Regions from separate parts of the Pseudoalteromonas sp. NCCP-2140 genome, predicted to be linked through region 3. Evidence: predicted binding sites of a transcription regulator. Region 3 holds the regulator's gene; each other region holds the start of a gene.
The links. The regulator sigma-54, encoded in region 3, starts transcription at its own class of promoters, with help from an activator protein. The targets are predictions, from matches to a motif close to GTTGGCACGNNNNTNGNNT.

Region 1 (7,602 bases), on a different contig from region 3:
TTAACACCTGGTGCTGTAATTTCTGGTTTTAATAAACCACCCATTGAAGGACCACGCGATGTGAAGTCAGCAATAGCGCCAGAAAGAACTAGACGTTCAACTGTTAGGTTAAATGTACCACCCGCTTTAAGTGCTGTACCTGCAGCAAATGTCACACCGACAGAAGGAATAGTAACAAGAGGCTCAGAACCCCCCATCGGTGCTGGCGTACCATCATCTGTACTGTTTGCAATGATTACAAATGCCGCACCTTTTTCTTGTGCATAATAAACTTTTGCACTGAAGTTGCAGCCGCCACGGTCAAGAATAACGGCCTTTCCTGTGAAATCTACGTCATCAGCAAACGCTTCACAAGCCGTTTGGTTAGCATCCGGGTAAACAAGCTCAATATCATCATTTGAGAAACTAAACGCTGTTTGTGGTCCAAAACTCGCTGGCTGTACAATCGCTTCTTCACCATTAATTGTACCGCTACCAATAGACTCTGCACCTGTAGGGTGAGTCATCGCACCTACTGAAAGAGCGTTTTCAGTTGTACTTGGACCACCAACGATGAATGGGTAAGCGCCATCGTTACCTGCAGAGATAACAACGTTTGTGCCAAGTTTAACCGCTTGGTTGATAAATAGGCCTACAGCATCGTTAGCAATATCACCGTAATCGCCACCGAGAGACATGTTGATAACATCAACACGGTCACTAATGTCGCCATTGCCATCAGGATCCATTGCACTTTCAAGCGCTAGTAGTTGTGCAAGGCCAGGACAACCGCTATTACATACCGAGTAAACGAATAAATCTACATTTGGCGCGATGCCATTAACAGAGTGAGAAACGTGTGTACCGTGGTTAGTTGTCACATCAATTGGATCATCGTCATAATTGATGTAGTCATAACCGCCTAATACTTTACCTTGTGGCCAATCTACAGAGGCAGGATCAGCAATTGCTGCAGCATACGCTTCGTCAGTACCCGCACCACCAAAGGCTGTATGAGTGTAGTCAATACCCGTATCAAGAACGGCAACGCGAACACCTTCACCTGTTGCTAAACCGTTAGATACTAGCGGAGTTGCTTCAATATAGTCAGCGCTGTCAGCAACATGCAATTCATAATCGTATACTGGGTAAATGCCTTCTACTTGAGAGTTTGATAGTAACTTAGCAACATCCTGCTTATTACCATTTACTACAATTGAGCTTACTAGCGTCGAAGTTTTAGCAACAACCTGAAGAGGTAAATCCATGCTGTTGATTGCTTGCTCTACACTTGCTTGTGCTACTTTTGCTTGCGCTTGAATTGACGCTACATCAGCGCCCATTGTTTTTGCATTAATAGATGCTGGAGCATTAAGTTTTACAAGCCAGCTTGTTGCTTCACTGCGAACTTTTTGTTCTTTTTTAGTTACCGCACTCGCTTTAATTAATTTTTTACCGGCAAGATTATACTTTGAAAAGTCATTGGCTTGGGCACTTGCGCACATTGCACTTGTTACAGCCAAAGCAACTGCAGTTCTTTTTATTAGATTATTAGACATGGGTTCCCCTGGGATATGTTATGTTATCGTCTAAATAGTGATTGAAACAAAGTTTCAGAACCAATATAAAACGGAAATACAAACAAGAACAACAACTCAGTTACAAAACAATTACATTAAATTAAGAATGAAACACATAAAAAATCTCAAGCAACTGATTATTAATGGCTTTATATGGAAAGAAATAGTTGTAAATATTTGTAAATGAACATTGTGTTGAATTTTAATAAATAGAGTACTTTCAATGAATTCAGAAGTAATCAACATTCTTACCATGGCAAAAGTGATTCAAACTGCTGTTGCACCCGTCTTTTTAATTACCGGTATTGCTGCAACATTAGGCGTACTTTCCAATCGTTTGGCACGTATCACCGATAGAGCTCGGCAGTTAGAACGTAAACTTAAAGTCAGTACGGATGAAGACTTCAATAAGTCATTAACAACGGAGCTAAGGGCGCTGTTGAAACGCTCTCGCTGCATTCATATTGCATTTAGTCTAAGTGTACTCAGTGCTTTATTGGTGTGCGCCGTAGTTATGTGCTTATTCTTATCACACATTCAATCAATTAATTTAAGCGTGACTATTGCTAGCTGTTTTGTGGCTGCTATGGCACTGTTGATATGTGGATTTTTATCTTTACTAGGCGAGGTTTTCTTAGCTACCAGAAGCATGCGCCGCGGCATGATCTTCGCAGATATAGATATAAATGATTAAATTAAACTTAAGTTAAGATTAACCGCAATACACTTGAATATTATATTGAGCTAAGATACAACTCAGTTAGTTTACTTTTATGACACCTTAAGGGGCAAAAGGAATGAAATTAAAACAATTAGTAGTAGGTGCAATGCTATCTACAATGGCACTAGGCGCATCAGCAAATTCTGTATTTGAAGAGCCAAGCGATGCAATCGAGTACCGTCAGGCAGCATTTTCAATGATCCGCGTACAAATTGGTGACATGGGCGATATGCTAAAAGGAAAAGTACCTTTTGATGCAGAACGTTTTCAAAAGCGTGCCGACAATGCAGCGGCATTATCTAAAATGCCTTGGGAAGCTTTCGTAGCGGGTTCTGATAAGGGTGATACATCTGCACTTGCAGCTGTATGGAGCGACAACGAAACCTTTATGAAAAAAGCCGTTGCTTTCCAACAATATGCTGATGAGCTAGCAGTAGCAGCACAAAGTGGCGATAAGAAAGTAATCGGCAAAGCATTTGGCGCTTGGGCTAAAGGCTGTAAAGATTGCCATAAGTCTTTCAAAGACTAGTTAAAAATTTGAACTAAAAAGGCGCTTATTAGCGCCTTTTTTAATGTCTTATACCAATTCGCTTAATTAAGTGGTCTATTTTGAGGCAATAGAACCTCGTTGATAGCAAGGCAAAAATTTCGTTATTTAGTTTGTTCTAAATCAGAAATTTTTAACGCAGGTAGCGACAGGTTTTATCCCTCAAAATGATTAAGTATTATTGCGGATTGGTATTAGATTACCTAGCCAAGCAAATAGCTGAGGGGCTCTGCACCCCAAGTCGTAAATAGCACCACTAAGCACACTGCAAAAATAACAAAAGCTATCAACGGTGATTTAGTAACAGGCTCAGTAACCGCAACTTGGTCGCTACTACCCGTTAGCATAGGTTTCACTAAGTTTTTTCCTTTAATGCGGTAAATCACAATCGCCAATACATGCAACACAATGGCATACAACAAAATGTCAAAGTTTAAATGATGTAACCAACCGGCAAACTCTACGGTATCTGAGGATACATGCTCGACTAGTGGACCATCCGTTAATATATCGTCACTAGTCATTAAGCCAGAGGTTAGCTGTACAATAAGTAACGCAAAAAAGGCTATCACCATATAACTACCCGCCGCGCCGTGACCCGCCTTATGTTCATTGCTTGTAAACGATTTAATTGCGGCGATTGGTGAATGAATCAGTGCAGACAGCTTTGCCGTTTTACTACCAATAAGGCCCCAAACAAGGCGTGTAATAATAAGCGCTAGAGTGAAGTAGCCTGCAGCAAAGTGCAGCTCCAACATACCTTCTTCAGCACTAAAATAGAGGGTTGCGATGGCCGCAACTAATAACCAATGGAAGCTTCTTATAAAGCCATCCCATACTTTAACTTTTGACATTGTAACTTTCCCTTTAAAAGACGCTAATGATTTCAGCAACAGGCTCGGCTATACATTATTGCAAACTTCAGTTATTTTGACACACCTCTATTTCAGCTGTTTTGATCTGAGCCATAACAACAAACATGAGCGATAAGATGCATAAATCAACAATAAGAGCCTTGCTAAAAGGATTTTTCGACATGCTCCCCTTATGCCTTGCGGTGTTACCTTGGGGAATTCTATGTGGCTCGTTAGCAGTTCAAAATGGTTTCACTGCTTTAGAAACACAAGCTATGTCGTTGTTGGTATTTGCAGGCTCAGCACAGCTCGTTGCGATTGAATTAATGGCAGGCAATACGCCGCTTTTAACTATTTTATTTACCACACTCATTATTAGCTCACGGCACTTTTTATATGGTTTAGCTATTCGCCACAAAGTCATTGACCAACCCTTTCGTTGGCGACTGCCAGTGAGTTTTGTACTGACGGATGAATTATTTGCTTTTTCGCATCATCACAAAGCCTACCGCACAAAAGTTCGCCTTATTTACGCACTCAGTGCCGGCTTTAGTTTTTATATTGCCTGGAATATCTGGACCTTACTAGGTATTGTCGCAGGAAGCCTCCTTCCCGATTTAACACACCTTGGCCTTGATTTTGCCATCGCTGCCACGTTTATTGCTTTAGTTATTCCGGGTGTAAAGAACCTTGCGACACTGGCTACAGTGATCACCGCAGGCGTTGTAGCAACACTATTAAAAAGTCAGGGCTTTCAACTTTGGCTTGTCACCGCGGCTCTTATCGCTATGACAGTGGGCTACCTAATTAGTCGCTTGCAAGCAAAAGAGGAGCATACACAATGATGACCACCATTTTATTAATGGCGTGTATCACCTTCTTCACACGTTACTTATTTTTGCACCGCGCATTACCGTTTAAAGTCGGCCCGAAAATGCAGCAATTTTTAAGTTTTAGCGCCCCTGCCGTACTCACCGCAATTTGGGTGCCCATTGTGTTTATTAATGACGAAGGGATAAATCTAGATTGGCAAAACCCTTACCTAAGTGCTGCTGTTGTGTCTGTTATCGTGGCCTATAAAACACATAACATATACTACACAACACTGGCAGGAATGGGATTATTTATAATTTTAAGTTAGCTGCGATACTTAACGCCAAGTAAGAAAAACCGCTGATTAAAATTCACCCTTTTAGAAAAACTCCAAGCAAGTTAGAATCAATGCAACAATAATAAAAAGTTATCATTATGAGCGAATTTCACCAACTTTCTGCCACCAGCCTACAAGGCCAAACCGTTGACTTTTCTGATTTTGAAAACAAGGTCGTACTTGTTGTAAATACAGCAAGTAAATGCGGTTTCACTCCACAATATGAAGGCTTACAAGCACTGCATGAAAAGTATCATGAGCAAGGCTTAGTAATAATTGGTTTTCCATGTAACCAGTTTGGCAAACAAGAACCAGGTGATGCAAAAGAAATTAAAGAAGGCTGCCTTATTAACTATGGCGTTAGCTTTTTAATGATGAGCAAAGTCGATGTGAATGGCGAACATGCTCACCCTGTTTTTAGATACCTAAAATCAGAATTACCGGGGTTTATCACCCGCAAAATAAAATGGAACTTCACCAAATTTTTAATTGGTAAAGATGGCAAGGCAATTAAGCGCTATGCGCCACTGACAAAACCTGAACAGCTAGAGTCAGACATCGCAGCAGCACTGGGAAAATAACAAAGTCTAAAAGCAATAAAGAGGCAAATTGCCTCTTTATCTAAATTTATGCTTAGTCGTTCAAGTACTCGTCAAAGTCGTCATCGCCTAAGTTTCTGCGCAAGCGTTTTTGTTCAAGATAGTCTTCCAACTTCTTCTTTACGCGTTGCTTTTTCTTGTCGTGTTGATTACGCCCGACCATTTCGTACTCGTCTTCAACAAAATCGTCATCTAGCGCGTCATAACTAAATGTCTTACCCACAACCCACTCCATAAAGTGTTTGAGACCAATTCTTGAGATTAAAATTTGCTCGATGAATTGGCAAAGATTAAAAAGCTCAGTAGTAATTTAGTATCTAAAAAACCACCAAAATAAAGCCATACACCCATGCTAAATAGGTCATATGTCAATATTGTGAATAAATAGCGCTAAATTTGATTTCTGAAAAGTGAGAGTTTTTTATCGTTTCGATAAAAGTCATTTATGCATGTGTATTTTTTAGTTAATTTAACTAAAAAATGGTTAAAAAGTTATTCCCCGCAATTTTTAAGAAAGCCTCAAAACACATCAAGATATTGAATTAATTGAACTTATAAATTTTGGCATTCAATTTGATTATGTATTTGTGTCATTTCAAACAGGAAAGAAAAAAATGAAAAAGTTATTGTTAGTAAGTTCTTTATTTATCGCTACCGGCGCAATGGCTCATAACGATAATGATACAAATATTTCATTCAGCGGTGAGCAGTGTGATGTTGAATTTATAAATGATGTACGCATCACACCAAGCGAGTTAGAAGTATACACAGCCGATAATCGCACTATGAAAATCATCGATCAACACACTTTATATATCGATGGTCAAAGCGTGTCGCTTGATGCTTCACAACAGCAAGCAATTGCAGATTACTCAGACAGCTTACGCAGCCAACTTCCTGAAGTAGCAAATATCGCACTTGATGGTGTAAAAATAGCTGGTGTAGCCATCGAAGAAGTATCAAATGCTTTCAATATTGATGGCCTAAGCGACATTTCAGAATTAATGGACGATATCAGCGTAGAAGTACAAAACGCTTTCTATCAGCAAGGTGCGTTCACCATGGGTCAGCAAAATTTCGAAAAATTTGGCCAAAACTTTGAAGACCAATTCGATGAGCAAATCGAATCGGCTGTCGAGTCAGCCATGATGCAATCGATGGGCAGTATTTTAGTGGCGCTAGGCTCTGAACTTTTAGGTTCAGGTGGCGACATGGATGAGTTTGAGCAACGTATGGAAAACATGGGCGCACAAATCGAAGCGCGTGTAGAAACACAGGCAGCTCAACTTGAAGAGCGTGCAGATGCATTATGCGGCAGCTTTGCTGATATCGCTCATAAAGAGCAAGAGCTAGTGGTTCTAGTACCAGAGCTAAAAGAGTATCAACTATTTACTTTCAAACAGAATGCAGAGTAATTGACTAATTAACATCCCTGAACCAAAACACTTGGTCCTTTCGCGCAGAGCTTGCTCTGCGCTTTTTTATTTTTTGGCCAGCACAGTCAGCTGCGATAACGTTTTAATCGCCTGCTCTAAGTTTTCAGACCAAGGCAAGCCATAACTTAAACGAAAACAGCTACGGTATTTTTTACCCGCTGAGAATATCAACCCTGGAGTAATACTGATCCCCGCCTCAAGTGCCAAATGGAATAACTTTACCGCATCATATTGGCTACCAAGGTCAACCCAGATAACACAGCCCCCTTGCGGGTTACTTATACGCGCACAACTTGGCATATATTGCTGCAGGCACCAAATCATACGCTCTTTGTTGGTACTTAAGCGCTGTCTAAGCAAACGAATGTTACGGTCGTACTCACCGCTAGCTATAAACTCATACAAGGTCCACTGGTTTATAAGTGGCGCGGAGCAACTAAGCGCGCGTTTGTGTCGTCTTGCTTGTTCAGCAAACTTACCGGCAATGATCCAACCTATGCGATAACTGGGAGCAGCTGTTTTTGAAAACGACGCGCAGGTGATCACTAAGCCCTTTTTTGAATAAGCTTGTGCAGGAGTGGCACGCTTAGCTGTAAAATGTAAGTCGCCATAAACATCATCCTCAATAAGCACCACGTCACGCTGCTCTAAAAGTGCCACTAATTGCTCACGCTTGGCATCAGGCATAAAACTGCCAACAGGGTTATTTAATGAGGTTGAAAACACACAGGCTTTT
Region 2 (7,602 bases), 330 kb from region 3:
TGTGGTTAGTTTTTATTAAATTAGCTACACTTGAATGATCAATTCACACTGGGGTCTCTATTTATGTCAGATAAGTGCTATATCACTGCGCAGCAGCTTCTTGAAGATTCATTTCGTGTTGCGGCACAAGTTTATGAAGATGGTTTCCGTCCTGATTTCATCATTGGTATTTGGCGTGGTGGTGCTCCAATTGGTATCGCAGTTCAAGAATATTACGATTACAAAGGTATCGAAACTGACCATATCGCAGTGCGTACCTCTTCGTATTACGGTATTAACCAGCAATCTAAAGAGATCAAAGTTCACGGATTGCATTACATCATTGAAAATGCCAATGCAGATAACTCATTACTAATCGTTGATGATGTTTTTGATTCTGGCCGCAGTATTTTTGCATTAAAAGAAAAGCTATCGGAGTTAATGCGTTTAAACCTACCACGTGATATTCGCGTTGCTTGCCCATACTATAAGCCAAAAAACTCAAAAGTAGACATGGTGCCAGATTACTTCATTCATGAGTCTGAAGAGTGGTTAGTGTTTCCTCATGAGCTTTCAGGCCTAACGCCAGACGAAATTATCGAAGGTAAGTCTGATTTAGCCAATATTCATGACATACTTTTAGAAAAGTAAGTTTTAATATTTTTGCAGTTATGAGTGTGTTCTACACTTATAACTGCGCAAAACTTTCGACGTAGTCGCTAAGCTTGTCGATATCTACTACTTGTAAACCTTGATTACTTCTTTGTACTAAGCCTTTTTCAACCAATTCTGTAACTACGCGTCTATACGCTCTTTCTGTGGTAGCAAAGCGTTCTGCTTCGGCATTTACGGTAGGGTAGGCACGCAGTAGTGTTGGGTTGCTGTTTTCAGCTCTTAATAAGCAATCTTTAGCTATATTGTAGCTAAGTGGTAATAGCAGTTTATCTAAGTTTATTTTTTGGTTTTCTTGGAATTTAGCGGCAATTGTTTGTGCTGTGTATAAGCTTAATTCTGGCTTTTCTAATAGTAGTGCGCGCCAATGTTTAAGCTCAATTAGGTTATAACTTACATCGCTAAAGCACGTAACTGTGTAAATACACGGGTAGTTATTTAGTGCTTCAATCTCACCAATCAGTGTGTTGTTACAATCAAGCTGGCCCAAAAGAAGGCGTCGGCCATTACCCACGTCATAGCTGAACGACACCGTGCCGCTTCTTACTAATACGAGTTTTGACAAAGGTTGATCTTGGTGGATCAGCACTTCTTTTTTAGCTTGTTGAAAACTACTGCCAGCAAATGTCAGTAATTGGTCAACAAGATAGCTTGAAAAATGATATTGAAACATTAACGCCGCTCTTCGGACAATTGTCCTATTTATTACATCTTAATGACGTTAGCATTAAGATTCTAAGAATTTACGCTAACTTGCTAGTAAGGTGATTCACGTTACTGATACCTTCATTTCCCGTGTAATGATTTTAAAGCCAAGATTATTCTTAAGCTTTACAAGGTTTTTAGTAAGTTAGCTTTTTTATTTTATTGTCAAAGTAGCACTGAGTGCGTCAAAAAAAATGACAAGCTCCAATGCTAACCTAAAGCCTAGGAGAGAACAATTGAGTTGGGAATATTTAGGCTATTTAGCGTCAGCACTGTTGGTTGCTTCTTTGACAATGAGCGATGTAGTAAAACTACGCTGGCTCAACCTAGCAGGGTGTATTGCATTTACCTTCTACGGGCTGGCAATTGGTGCCGTTCCGGTGGCCTTCACCAATGGTTTACTGGCGTTTGTGAATATTTACCACATCATTAAATTAAAGCGTCAGCAAAAAGCTGACGCCGAGTAATATTATTATTCCTCTTTTTTATATTTTAGTTCGCCCGCAATCCAAGTTTGTGTCACGTTTATATCGTGAATTTCAGAAATAGGGGCTTTGTAATAGTCTTTATCAATCAAAATAAAGTCAGCCCACTTTCCTTGCTCTAAACTACCTACTTTAAACTCTTGATGTGCAGCATAAGCACCACCTAAAGTAAACGCACGCAAAGCTTCATCACGCGATAGCAGCTCTTGTGGTCGCCAGCCGCCTTCAGGAAGTTGATTATGATCCATCCGTGTAATGGCTGAATATAAGCCATCAAACGGATCAGCAAGCTCTACAGGAAAGTCAGAACCTGCTGCAATTACTGAGCCTTGCGCTAAAAAGGTTTTCCAAGCATACGCCCCTTCAAGTTGTTTTTCAGTTAGACGCTGCTCTGCCATATGCATATCAGAGGTTGCATGAACAGGCTGCATTGATGGAATAATTTTTAACGTTTTAAAACGAGGGATATCTTCAGGAGTCACAATTTGTGCATGTTCAATTCGGTTACGAAGTAAAATGCCACCGGTTTTTTTAAACACATTTTCATAGGCATCTAGCACAACATGATTGGCTTTATCACCAATGGCATGGGTGTTCGCACTAAAACCATGAGCAAAGCTTAAGTTGAATAGTTGCTCAAGTTTTTCTTGGGTTTCAAGCATTAAGCCGTGGTGATTTTTACGATCTGCGTATTCCTCGATGAGGGCTGCGCCTCGACTGCCTAAAGCACCATCTGCATACACTTTGACACTTCGAATCGACAGCATGTCATTCATGTCTTTATATTTGCCTGCTTTGAGCATGGTTTCTAGTTGAGGATCGGCAGCACTTAGCATGGCTACGATTCTGACAGGAAGGGACTTTTGCTCAGAGCGCTGCTTGTACACTTGCCACGTGTCGTAATCGATACCGGCATCATGGGTTGATGTAATACCCAAACTTAGTAGATGTTTACCTGCATTATCTAATGCCGTATTAATGCTGGCATGGCTTGCTTTTGGTACATGTTGGGTAACAAGCGTTTCGGCTTTATCAATGAATACCCCAGAAGGTAACCCTGAATCCAGCTTTAAAATTTCACCGCCGGCAGGAGAGGGAGTTTGTTTATCAATACCTGCAAGTTCCATGGCTTTTGAGTTAACCCATACAGCATGGCCATCAACGCGAGAAAGCACTACAGGTTTGTCTTTTACATATTTGTCTAAATCAGCTGCAGTTGGAAACTCACCGCCAGGCCATTGCTCTTGATTCCAACCGCGACCAATGATCCAACCTTGTTTATCTTTGGCAAACTCAGCCAGCATTTTGCCAACCTCATCTGCCGAGTGCGTATTTCTGACATCAAGTTGTGAAAGGTTATTACCTAAACCAATTACATGGCCGTGAGCATCGACTAAGCCAGGTAACAACGTGGCTTGCTTGCCGTCAATTGCGGTGGCGTCAGGGAAGCTATTTTTAATTGAGTCATTGCCTGTTTTTACGACTTTACCGTCTTTAAAAACCAGTGCAGAAAAGTGTTGGGTTTCGCCTTTGTAGGTAGGCGTGTAGCCATTTATATTATAAATAACAGTGGTGTTGGCAAAGCAGCTAAGTGAAGCTGTTGCTAGTAAGCTGATGATGAGTTTCATAATCTTCTAATAGTTTTTATTGATTTATGAAAACAGTATCAGAGTTGCAGTAAACTGCAACTCAGCAGCAAGTAAATAATTAATTGTAACGCTTTATTTGCTTGCGTAGACCTTAAATTCACTAAGCGATAATTTATTATCTTTATCGCTGTCATAGTTTTTGAAACGTGACCACAGAGCAGGGTCTCTCGCAGACTCTGAGCGAGTCAGGTAACCATCGTCATTACGATCAAGTTGTTTAAATTTTTCACCAATACTATCTGCAGCAAAACTCACTGTGCTAGTTACACAACATAAAATTAGGCTGGCAAAGGTTAATTTTGACATTACTTTAACTCTTGTTTGTTAAATAGTGTTTAAATTCAAGGAGCGAGATTTGTTGATCTTTATCTGTATCCCACTGCGCCATGCGTTTTTGCAAGTGCGGTTGCGATGACAGTTCCTGCACAGATAAAAAGCCATTTTTATCTTTATCAAGGTGATCAAATCGTTGTTTTACATCCAATGCTAAGCTATTGAAGCTTATAGTAATTAAGGTACATGAAGCAAGCCAGAAAATTCTCATAATTACTCTCCAAATAAAAGTGCTTGCCATAATTTAACTCCCAAAATTTAAATCCGTTTACACATTCCCTCTGGGATTATGGCAAGCACTTTAAGCCGTTAAGGTTTGAATTTTTCAAACTCTTGTTCAGACAGAACCTGATCGCCGTTTTCATCCAGATCGGCAAATTGCTTAAGTAGGTTATCGTGTTTGGTTGCTTCAGTTAATGAAATCTCGCCGTCGGCGTTTGTATCAAATTTAGCGAATCGAACATCCATTTGTGATGCTAAAACGGTAGCGCTGATAACTAAAAACATCAGCGAGAATGCAGCTAATAGTTGTTTCATTACAATCTCCTATTGAATAAACGACTGAAACTCAGAAAATGAAATTTGGCCATCTTGGTTACTATCAATTTGAGTAAAGTTGCCATGTAATAATGCATCTTCAGATGCTTCTGCTTCACTCAAAAAGCCATTACTGTCTTTATCAAGCTCGTTAAACGTTGTTTGCAAATCTAGTGCATAACTACTTACCGAGATGAGACTTATAAGCAGGGTGGCTACCAGGGCCTTTATTTTCATTTTGTGTCCTAAATAACTAATTTGCTTAGTACCAATCAAAATCAGTGCCAATATTAAAAGGTCCTAATTATCAATAGCTTATGGTTTTAATGTGGTTTTGAATGCGAAATAGTTACAGGGTGTTGTGTCTTTTTTGCAACGATTTTCAGGTGTTAAAACTTTATCCATTTTATTTCAATGAGTTAGCCTGTTGCCAAATAGCAACTTTGTATCGGTTTTTGGGTAAAAATCAGTACTTTTTAAGTTCGGATTCAGCGAGTGTCTAAGTTTGTTCACTAATAATCAGCATCTGAAATTATGTTGAGAGTGAATATGCAAAATACAGTAGCGATAAAAATAAAACAGTTACTCAATTGGCGACCGAGTCTTATTGGCCAGTTCGTCTGTAGCATTTTGCTGTCTTTACTACCGTTATCTTTGGTGGTGATTTTATTTTTAAATGCGCTTAATAAGCAGCTAGCGGTGACTCAAGAAATCGTCGGTGACAATTACGAAATCACTAAAGCATTTAATAACCTCAAACAAGACTTAAATAGCTTAGAAAGGGCAACTCGACAAAATTGGGTGCTTAAAAGTGAATCCCTCGATAGCTTGATTGCCAATAAGTGGCAATCTTCACTGCAAAGTATTGATGAGCTTATATTTTTAAGCCCAACCGCTGATTATGTCTCACAGTGGCGGCAACTGGCTGAGGTATTACGATTTGCACAACAGCACTTGTTGATAGAGCAAAAGCAAGACGGTGAGTTATTTGCTCCTGCCAGCAAGCTTATCAGTGAGCAAACAAATTGGCTCAAAGAGCAAAATGAATTACGCATCACAAAAAATCAGCAGCAATTAAAAGCACTTCAAACTTCATTCATTAATTGGTTAGTTGCGTTAATTCCACTCACGTTATTGGTCGGGGGCGGGTTTCTTTGGCGGATCAGCGGACGGCTCAGGGAGCTCACACATGTAATTGATAAACTTGGACAAGGCCATTGGCAGCAAAAAATTCAAGTTCGAGGTTCGTCAGAGCTAGTTGAATTAGGTAACAAACTAGAGTGGGTTCAAGCACAGCTACATATGCTTGAGCAGCAAAAAGATACATTTTTACGCCATGTGACACATGAATTAAAAACCCCCCTTGCTTCGATGGTTGAAGGCACAGACTTACTTGCAGATGAAATTGTTGGTCCAATCAATAGCGAGCAACAAGCCGTCCTTGAGCTAATAACGCAAAGTATGGTGCGGCTCAGAGCCATGATTGAAAGCTTATTGAGTTACAACGCTATTCGCACGAGTAAGCAAAGCCTAAGCGAGCTTAACTTTAACTTGATGATGAATAAAATTGAGCGTCATTTTGAGCACCGATTATCAGCGCGTGATTTATCCATTGTGTGGGTAAATGAATTACCAAATAAAGCCTTGTTTATCTCAATTGAGCTACTTGAAATGGTGCTCATTCAGTTGACTTCAAATGCGTTAAAGTTTTCGCCGGAACACGAGTCAGTGACAATAAAAGCAAGCTTAAAACAGGGGCAGTTAATTTTGAGTGTCAGCGACTTAGGATTGGGGATAGAAGATACTGAAAAAGCCGCTGTGTTTGGGGCTTTTTATCAAGGCAAGAATGCAAAACAACATACTGAAATGGGCAGCGGACTTGGTTTAACTATCGTTAAAGAAACAGTTGAACAATTAAACGGTAAGCTCTCTATTACAGATAATGAGCCACAAGGGTGTGTATTTACAGCCATTTTACCAATTCAATTAACCCAAGGAGTTAACTGATATGGGCTTAGCGAATAAAGCCAGTTTTATGCTTGTTATAGGCACGCTTTTTATAACAGGGTGCACGATCACGCAAAAGCATGTTGAGCCAAAGCAAGTAGAGCCGACAACAGGTGTGAAACCTCAAGGGCAACCTAATCCAAAGCCTCGGCCGAAAAGTGAGCCGCTATACCCGCCTGCAAGTACAGTCATTGCTTGGCATGCTGCTAAGTGTGGTGGCTTTAAAGCAAGCTCTGATAAAGCAAATTATGTTGGTGAAAATGAGCTAAAACGTCTGTTTGAGTCGATTTGTTTACTCGGTGCTTCTGAGCCAGAAAAAGCCCTTAATCAGCTTGAAAAAAGTGACCATGCTTTTTATTGGCCAGATGATATTAAGCAGTATCTTTGGTTACAAAAGCAATATTTACAACAGAATTTAGCGGCAAAACAAGCTAAGCAAGCGCTAAGTGATGAAATGGAAAAAACCTTATCGTCGCTTGCGACTATCGAACAACAACTTCTGCTACGTGAAGAAACCAAGGAGCAGTAACCATGAATGAAGTAACAAAACCACGGGTTTTATTAGTAGATGATGATGCGAGTTTATTAAAGTTACTAGCGATTAGAATTGAGTCTAAAGGCTATTTGGTTAGTACCGTTGAAAGTGGCATTGAGGCACTACAAACGCTAAAAAACCAAACCTATGATGCGGTGATCACCGACTTAAGGATGGATGAAATGGACGGCATGGCTCTACATCGCCAGTTACAAAGTCGTTATCCTTCAATGCCGGTGATTATGATGACAGCCCATGGTTCGATACCTGATGCCGTGGAAGCGACGAAGCAAGGTATATTTGCATTTATTACCAAACCGGTTGATAAAGATGAGCTGTTCGACAGCCTTGCTAAAGCTATCGAGATCCATGGTGTACACGGTGATGAAACACCTACACAAACGAATATTGTCACCCGTAGCGGTGCGATGTTGCATCTACTTGAGCAAGTTAAATTGCTTGGTCCAACGCAAGTGAATGTATTGATCTCCGGTGCCAGCGGCACAGGTAAAGAGCTGCTTGCACAAGCAATACATCAACACAGCCATGTTAGTGATGGGCCATTTGTGGCAATTAACTGCGGCGCAGTGCCGGGAGAGCTTTTAGAGTCTGAATTATTTGGGCATAAAAAAGGCGCATTTACAGGTGCAGTCAAAGACCATCAAGGTTTGTTTCAACAAGCACAAGGTGGTACCCTTTT
Region 3 (7,602 bases):
CAAAGAAGCCACATTGTACGAAAACGATCAGCTGATTTTTGAAGGGGATGTAGTTGCTAAAAACTTAACCCACAACGGCATGATTGAAGATATAAAAGCAGAAAACATTAATGTCGACATTGATAAAATGACCATGTTTTCTAAGCAACCTGTGACACTAACAGGACCGAATTTAAAGATTACCGGGAAAGGCTTAAAAGCCGATTTAAAAACCGAAATTGTTGAGTTAACTAACCATACACGAACCATATACTATGACCAATAAACTGAAGAAATTACTCCTGATCCCAAGCTTATTGATTGCCTTTTCGGGCGCAGCTGCCGAGCAAACTGGCGCTCAAATTAGCATTAGCTCAGATCGCCAAGTAGGTAAACTAAAAGATGGCGTTGGCATATTTGAAGGTAACGTAGAGATCGTGCATGGTAATCGTCGTATTACCGCAGAGCGCCTTGAAGCACACGGCGGTGATACCGAAGGTACAGTAGAGTTGATTATTGCCACAGGTAAGCCTGCTTACTTCGAAGAAAAGCAAGCTGATGGCACCGTAATGAGCGCTAGCGCAGAAGAAGTTCGTTATGATGTTGCAAAACGCTTCTTAACCTTAAATGGTGAAGCTGAAGTTACTCAAGCAGGTCAAAAAGTAACAGCAAAAAGCATTACCTATGATATGGCACAGCAGCTGATCAGTGCTGAAAAAGACGAAAACTCAACAGATCGTGTACACACTATTTTAGTGCCTGTTGAAAATAAAAAAGATAATAAAGGCCAACCATGAGCACATTAAAAGCAGAGCTTTTAGCTAAAAGCTACAAAGGCCGCCAAGTGGTTAAAAATGTCGGTCTTGAAGTTGAAGCTGGCAGTATTGTTGGCTTGCTTGGTCCAAATGGCGCAGGTAAAACAACGACCTTCTATATGATTGTAGGCCTAGTACCTAGCGACAAAGGTAAAATCAGTATTGATGATAACGATATCACCCTTTTACCAATGCATAGCCGTGCGCGTTTAGGTATTGGCTATCTGCCACAAGAATCGTCAATTTTTCGAAAGTTGACGGTTTACCAAAACTTGATGGCCATTTTAGAAACTCGTAAAGATCTAAATAAAACCACCCGCGAAGAAACACTCAATAGCTTACTCGATGAGTTTAGTATTCAACACATTCGTGACAGCCAAGGTATGGCGCTGTCAGGTGGTGAGCGACGCCGTGTAGAAATTGCTCGCGCATTAGCCGCTAATCCTAAATTTATCCTTTTAGATGAGCCTTTTGCTGGTGTTGATCCAATTTCAGTGTTAGATATAAAGAAAATTATTGAGCACCTAAAAAATCGTGGTATCGGTGTACTAATTACTGACCATAATGTTCGAGAAACCCTTGATGTTTGTGAAAAAGCCTACATTGTTTCTCATGGGGAGCTAATTGCATCAGGCACACCTGAGCACGTATTAGCAGACCAAACTGTACGCGATGTATATCTAGGCGAGCAATTCAGGCTGTAACCATTACGCCAGCGACTAGAGCATCTGCTAGACTTATAACAATGACAATAAATCGATAACTGTGTTTATACAGTTATCGATAACTTAAAAAGGATTGTTAGGGATACATGAGGCAATCATTACAGCTGCGCATGGGCCAGCAACTTACAATGACTCCACAACTGCAACAAGCGATTCGTTTGTTGCAGCTCAGTACATTGGATCTCCAGCAAGAAATTCAAGAAGCGCTTGATAGTAATCCCCTGCTTGAAGTGGAAGAAGCGGATTACAATGAAGAAAGCACCGGCAAGAATGAGCAAAAAGCGGAGCCTGACGATGTGCAAGTCAGCGCGTCTGCCGAAGAAGCACCTAGCGAGTACGAGCAAGAAAGTAGTGATGCTCTCAATAAAGACACCGTAAGCGATGACTTAGCAATGGACGTCACGTGGGATGAGTACATGAGTGCCGCCCCTTCAACATCGTCAGGGCCAATGCCTGAAGATGAATCTATCTATCAGGGAGCATCAACCGAAACCCTTCATGAATACCTAATGTGGCAATTACAGCTCACGCCATTTAGCCCTACTGATGAAGCGATTGCTGTGGCAATTGTAGAAGCTATCGATGACTCAGGTATTTTAACGGTAAGCTGTGAAGATATAGTCGAAAGCTTTAATCAAAATAACGATGAAGAAGAAATCGAACTTGATGAAGTCGAAGCGGTCTTAAAAAGAATTCAGTTATTTGATCCTGTGGGTATTGGCGCACGCAGTTTACAAGAATGTCTGTGCATTCAGTTACGCCAATTCGATGCTAATACGCCATATTTAGCTGAAACTAAAATGGTTTTATCTGAGCATATCGAATTATTAGCGAGTCGCGACTATCGAACTTTGATGAAAAAGACTAAGCTTAAAGAAAACGAGCTTAAAGAAGTGATGACGCTCATCCACAGCTTAAATCCTAAGCCTGCGGATAGCATAGTGCGCGAAGAGTCTGAGTACGTCATACCTGATGTATCAGTAAAAAAAGTAAAAGGTCGCTGGGTAGTCGAGTTAAACCCAGACTGTATGCCAAAGATTAGAGTGAACAGCCAATATGCGGCGATGTCTCGCTCTGTAAAATCAAGTAGCGACAGCCAATTTATTCGCTCTCACTTACAAGAAGCTAAGTGGTTTATTAAAAGCTTAGAAAGCCGTAACGATACGCTATTAAAAGTGACCAACTGTATCGTTCAACAACAACAAGCTTTCTTTGAGCATGGCCCTGAAGCAATGAAGCCGATGGTGCTAAATGATGTTGCTGAAATGGTCGAAATGCATGAATCGACGATTTCACGGGTAACAACGCAAAAATATATGCATACCCCACGGGGTATTTTTGAGTTGAAATATTTCTTCTCAAGCCATGTCAGCACCGAAAATGGTGGTGAGTGTTCTTCTACAGCAATACGCGCTTTAATCAAGAAGTTAGTCGCTGCAGAAAACTCAGCTAAACCATTGAGTGATAGCAAAATTGCAGATATATTGGCTGAGCAAGGAATTAAAGTAGCTAGACGTACAATTGCAAAATATCGTGAGTCTCTAGCAATACCTCCGTCTAATCAGCGTAAGAGTCTGATTTAGACGTTTTACATAGAAGGAAAAATGCTTATGCAACTAAATTTAACTGGTCGTCATGTAGAAATCACAGATTCATTAAGAGACTATGTAAACACCAAGTTTGCAAAACTAGAAAGGCATTTTGACCATATTAATAATGTTCATGTCATTCTAGATGTAGAAAAATTAAGCCAAAAAGCAGAAGCAACTTTACATGTAAACGGAGGCGAATTGTTCGCTTCTACAGAACATCAAGATATGTACGCAGCCATTGACTCACTGATCGATAAACTTGATCGCCAAGTCATTAAACACAAAGAGAAATTAGCTCGACATTAAATTATGAAACTAAGTTCACTTACTAACCAGGACTGCAGCAAAGCTGCGGTCCTTTTTAATAGCAAAAAAAGAATTCTTGAATATATCAGCGAACTGGCCCACCAGCAGCTTCCTCATTTATCGCAACAAGATATCCTAGATGCTTTACTCAACCGAGAAAAACTAGGTAGCACCGGCATTGGCCGAGGTATTGCTATTCCACATGGCCGAATGAGCGGCGCAGATGAGCCTCATGCATTTGTGATAGTGAGTGAATCCCCTATTAATTTTGATGCAATTGATAATCGTCCAGTTGATATTTTTGTGGCACTCATCGTACCAGATGGTGACTGTCAGCTTCACCTAAAGACCTTATCAACAATTGCTGATAGACTTAAAGATAAAGAATTTTGTAAACAGCTGCGTAGTGCTACTACCGATCAGCAACTGTTTCAGGTCATATCAGCAGAGGCATAAATGGAATTAATAATTATCAGCGGTCGCTCAGGCTCAGGTAAATCGGTCGCTTTACGAGTACTTGAAGACTTGGGCTATTATTGCGTTGATAATATTCCGGTTAATTTACTGCCTTCGCTCGTACGTAGTGTGTCTGATAACTACGATAAAATAGCGGTCAGCATCGACGTGCGTAACTTACCGAAAGAGCAGCAAGAATTTAATGATATTCTTGAGTACCTGCCAGGTTTCGCAAACCCAACACTATTCTATTTAGACAGTGATGACCAAACTCTGATCAAGCGCTTTTCAGAAACACGCCGCTTGCATCCACTATCTATTGATTCTTTGCCGCTTGATCTGGCCATTAAACAAGAAAAAATCCTGCTTGATGTGTTGATCACTCGCGCTGACTTTATGATTGATACCACTGATCTGAGTGTTCATCAGTTAGCAGAATCAATTCGCGAAAAGATTTTAGGTAAAAAAGATAAAAAGCTGATTATTACTTTTATGTCGTTTGGCTTTAAGCATGGTATTCCAAAAGAAGCTGACTACGTTTTTGATGCACGCTTTTTACCTAACCCACACTGGGAACCTGATTTAAAGCCACTAACAGGCCTTGATCAACCAGTAAAAGATTACCTAGCTAGCCACAGCATAGTGCAAAAGTTCACGTGGCAAATACAAACCTTTGTGCAAACTTGGTTGCCACATTTAGAGCGTAATAACCGCAGTTACCTGACCATTGCTATTGGTTGTACCGGCGGCCAGCATCGCTCTGTTTACTTAGCGCAAACAATTGGTGAGAGCTTTGCCAAAAGCCATGCTAATGTAAAAATTCGCCACCGCGAACAAGACATTTAATTAGGCACCAACAATGCACGCTGAAGATACCTTTTTAATTCAAAACAAACTTGGCTTACATGCTCGTGCTGCTACTGTTTTAGCGCAATTAGCGCTGCAATTTGATGCCAAAATTACGCTTTATCAAGATGATAAAGAAGCTGAAGGCGACAGCGTGTTAGCATTAATGCTACTTGAAAGTAGTCAGGGTAAAGAAGTTCGCGTTGTGTGCGAAGGCCCTGACGCCGATGCTGCATTAACGGCAATCGGCGAATTAATTGCACAACGCTTCCACGAGCAAGAATAGCATTTGCTAAGACTTCAGGGTTTACGGTAAACTTAATTCGGATATTTAAAATTCCCTTTAAATATCCTACTTTTATATCGCTCGCTTTTCTAAATTACAAAACTCTTAATAAATTTATCGCAGTGCGACGATATCTCTGCAAATACACTACAAAGCAACTATGCTGTATTTGCTTAGCCTATTTAAACTTTTTTCAGTTGTAAGGACGCCAATGCCAGAAGCCTTTGAACAAGATTACCCACTACAACAACTCAAACAAGTGACCAAGTCACTCAATAGTGGTCAATTTGTTCAAGTGCGCGGTATGTTAGCCAAAACGGCACCTTGTGATACAGCCCTTTTACTTGAATCTTCTCCCCATAAAATTCGTCGTATGCTTTGGCAGCTGGTTGATCCAGATGTCCGTGGTGATGTTCTAGAAGAACTCTCTGAAGATGTACGTCTTGGCATTATTGCCCAGATGGAGCCTGAGCACATTGCTGCTGCCACTGAAGATATGGACGACGATGACTTAGGTGAGGTTTTACGTAGTCTTCCTGATACCGTATATCAAGACGTTGTCAGTGCCATGGATTCGCAAGATAGAGAAAGAGCAACTCAAGCACTTTCTTATCAAGAGCGCTCAGCCGGTGCCTTGATGAACAGCGATACGGTCACCATTCGTCCTGACGTTACTCTAGATGTTGTACTGCGCTATTTACGCTTACGAGGTGAGCTACCAGAGGGTACCGATGACTTATATGTAGTTGATAAGCATAACTGCTTTTTAGGCGCGCTTTCATTAACTACATTGCTGACCAGTCCTTCAGATAAAATTGTTCGTGATTTAATGGATGAAGACTGTGAGTCAATCCTAATCTCTATGGATGAAAGTGATGTGGCGCAACTGTTCGAGCGTCACAACTGGATTTCAGCCCCTGTCGTGGATGATAACGCTCACTTGCTTGGTCGTATTACCATCGATGATATCGTTGACGTAATCCGTGAAGATGCAGAGCACAGCATGCTAAGCCTCGCTGGTCTTGACGACGAAGAAGATACCTTTGCGCCAGTGCTAAAAAGTTCGCAGCGTCGCTCTATTTGGCTTGGGGTTAACTTATTAACCGCATTGTTAGCAGCAATTGTGGCAAGCTTTTTCGAAAACACCTTAGCAATCTTGCCTATTTTAGCGGTACTCAATGGTATCGTCCCTTCAATGGGGGGTGTTGCGGGTAGCCAAACCCTAACTCTGGTTATTCGTGGTATAGCGGTTGGTCATATCAACCAAACCAACCAACGCTTCTTATTACTTAAGGAGTTAGCGATTGGCGCACTGAATGGCATTATTTGGTCGATATTAATTGCTGGTGTGGTTGCCCTATGGCAGTGGGACTTTAAACTCGGCGCAGTGCTGGCCTTTGCAATGTTTATGAATCTTGTTGCCGCTGGTATTGCGGGTGCGAGCATTCCATTAATTCTTAAGAAAATGAAAATTGACCCAGCCCTTGCAGGGAGCGTAGTGCTGACAACCGTCACTGATATTGTTGGTATCTTTGCCTTTTTAGGCACCGCGACTTGGTTATTGATCTAATATAAAAACGGCCCTTAAAGGGCCGTATTTATACCTTTTACTTTGCGCGCTGCTTATTTTTACCTACTCTAGGTTTGGTATTGGCCTTTTTAAACTGGCTAAAACCGGTGTGACGAGTCAGTGCCGCACGGCCTTTACCTCCCTTTCCTCTAGCTGCTTTCTCGTTGCGACCTTCTTCAGGTACCAAACAGTTCGGTCCTTTACCGATTAGATTCGCTTTCCCCATTTTTCTTAGAGCTTCACGGATCATCGGCCAACCAGCCGGATCGTGGTAACGTAAAATTGCTTTGTGTAAGCGACGCTGGCGTGCGCCTTTTGGAACAGGCACTTGCTCAGTATTGTTCTTAATATTGCGCAGCGAGTTCATCTCTGTGTGATAAATCGTGGTTGCATTGGCCATAGGCGATGGATAAAAGTTTTGCACTTGATCAAGCTTAAAGTCATGAGACTTTAACCACAACGCCATGTTCACCATGTCTTCGTCTTTCGTTCCTGGGTGAGCAGAAATAAAATACGGGATCAAATACTGCTTTTTACCCGCTTCTTTTGAGTATTTATCAAATAACTCTTTAAACTTATCGTAAGCACCCATGCCCGGCTTCATCATCTTAGACAATGGACCATCTTCAGTATGCTCAGGGGCAATTTTTAAGTACCCGCCTACGTGATGGGTAACTAACTCTTTTACGTAGCGCGGATCTTCAACGGCTAAGTCATAACGTACGCCAGACGCGATCAAAATTTTCTTCACACCTTTTACATCACGGGCTTTTTTATAAAGCTCAATGGTTGGGGTGTGATCCGTGTCCATATGCTTACAGATATCAGGATAAACACATGATAAACGACGACACGTGCTCTCTGCCTTTTTGCTCTTACAGCGTAACTTATACATATTCGCTGTCGGTCCGCCTAAGTCAGAGATAACACCTGTAAATCCTGGCACTCTGTCACGAATTTGCTCAATTTCATCAATAATTGATTGCTCAGAACGGCTTTGAATAATACGCCCTTCGTGCTCTGTAAT

Region 1: NFU46_RS17735 (YggN family protein) is a predicted target of sigma-54. The motif match lies at 5,991-6,009, and genes of this name have one in related genera.
Region 2: NFU46_RS07315 (EF-hand domain-containing protein) is a predicted target of sigma-54. The motif match lies at 4,631-4,649, and genes of this name have one in related genera.

The regions. Positions count from the first base shown of each region.
Region 1 covers NZ_BRCZ01000012.1:21,160-28,761, reverse strand. Annotated here, with positions in the region: gene NFU46_RS17775 (S8 family serine peptidase) at 1-1,538, opposite strand, end outside; gene NFU46_RS17770 (DUF2721 domain-containing protein) at 1,783-2,253, shown strand; gene NFU46_RS17765 (cytochrome c) at 2,357-2,809, shown strand; gene NFU46_RS17760 (cytochrome b/b6 domain-containing protein) at 3,031-3,681, opposite strand; gene NFU46_RS17755 (AzlC family ABC transporter permease) at 3,819-4,526, shown strand; gene NFU46_RS17750 (AzlD domain-containing protein) at 4,523-4,822, shown strand; gene NFU46_RS17745 (glutathione peroxidase) at 4,930-5,412, shown strand; gene NFU46_RS17740 (PA3496 family putative envelope integrity protein) at 5,465-5,653, opposite strand; gene NFU46_RS17735 (YggN family protein) at 6,045-6,845, shown strand; gene NFU46_RS17730 (PLP-dependent aminotransferase family protein) at 6,912-7,602, opposite strand, start outside.
Region 2 covers NZ_BRCZ01000003.1:144,499-152,100, reverse strand. Annotated here, with positions in the region: gene NFU46_RS07350 (phosphoribosyltransferase) at 64-630, shown strand; gene NFU46_RS07345 (Crp/Fnr family transcriptional regulator) at 668-1,324, opposite strand; gene NFU46_RS07340 (YgjV family protein) at 1,593-1,823, shown strand; gene NFU46_RS07335 (amidohydrolase) at 1,829-3,469, opposite strand; gene NFU46_RS07330 (EF-hand domain-containing protein) at 3,563-3,796, opposite strand; gene NFU46_RS07325 (EF-hand domain-containing protein) at 3,801-4,034, opposite strand; gene NFU46_RS07320 (hypothetical protein) at 4,133-4,360, opposite strand; gene NFU46_RS07315 (EF-hand domain-containing protein) at 4,370-4,597, opposite strand; gene NFU46_RS07310 (HAMP domain-containing sensor histidine kinase) at 4,910-6,367, shown strand; gene NFU46_RS07305 (hypothetical protein) at 6,369-6,896, shown strand; gene NFU46_RS07300 (sigma 54-interacting transcriptional regulator) at 6,899-7,602, shown strand, end outside.
Region 3 covers NZ_BRCZ01000003.1:472,719-480,320, forward strand. Annotated here, with positions in the region: gene lptC (LPS export ABC transporter periplasmic protein LptC) at 1-265, shown strand, start outside; gene lptA (lipopolysaccharide transport periplasmic protein LptA) at 255-776, shown strand; gene lptB (LPS export ABC transporter ATP-binding protein) at 773-1,498, shown strand; gene NFU46_RS08810 (RNA polymerase factor sigma-54) at 1,606-3,102, shown strand; gene hpf (ribosome hibernation promoting factor) at 3,130-3,417, shown strand; gene ptsN (PTS IIA-like nitrogen regulatory protein PtsN) at 3,421-3,873, shown strand; gene rapZ (RNase adapter RapZ) at 3,874-4,719, shown strand; gene NFU46_RS08830 (HPr family phosphocarrier protein) at 4,733-5,005, shown strand; gene mgtE (magnesium transporter) at 5,217-6,575, shown strand; gene NFU46_RS08840 (YgiQ family radical SAM protein) at 6,613-7,602, opposite strand, start outside.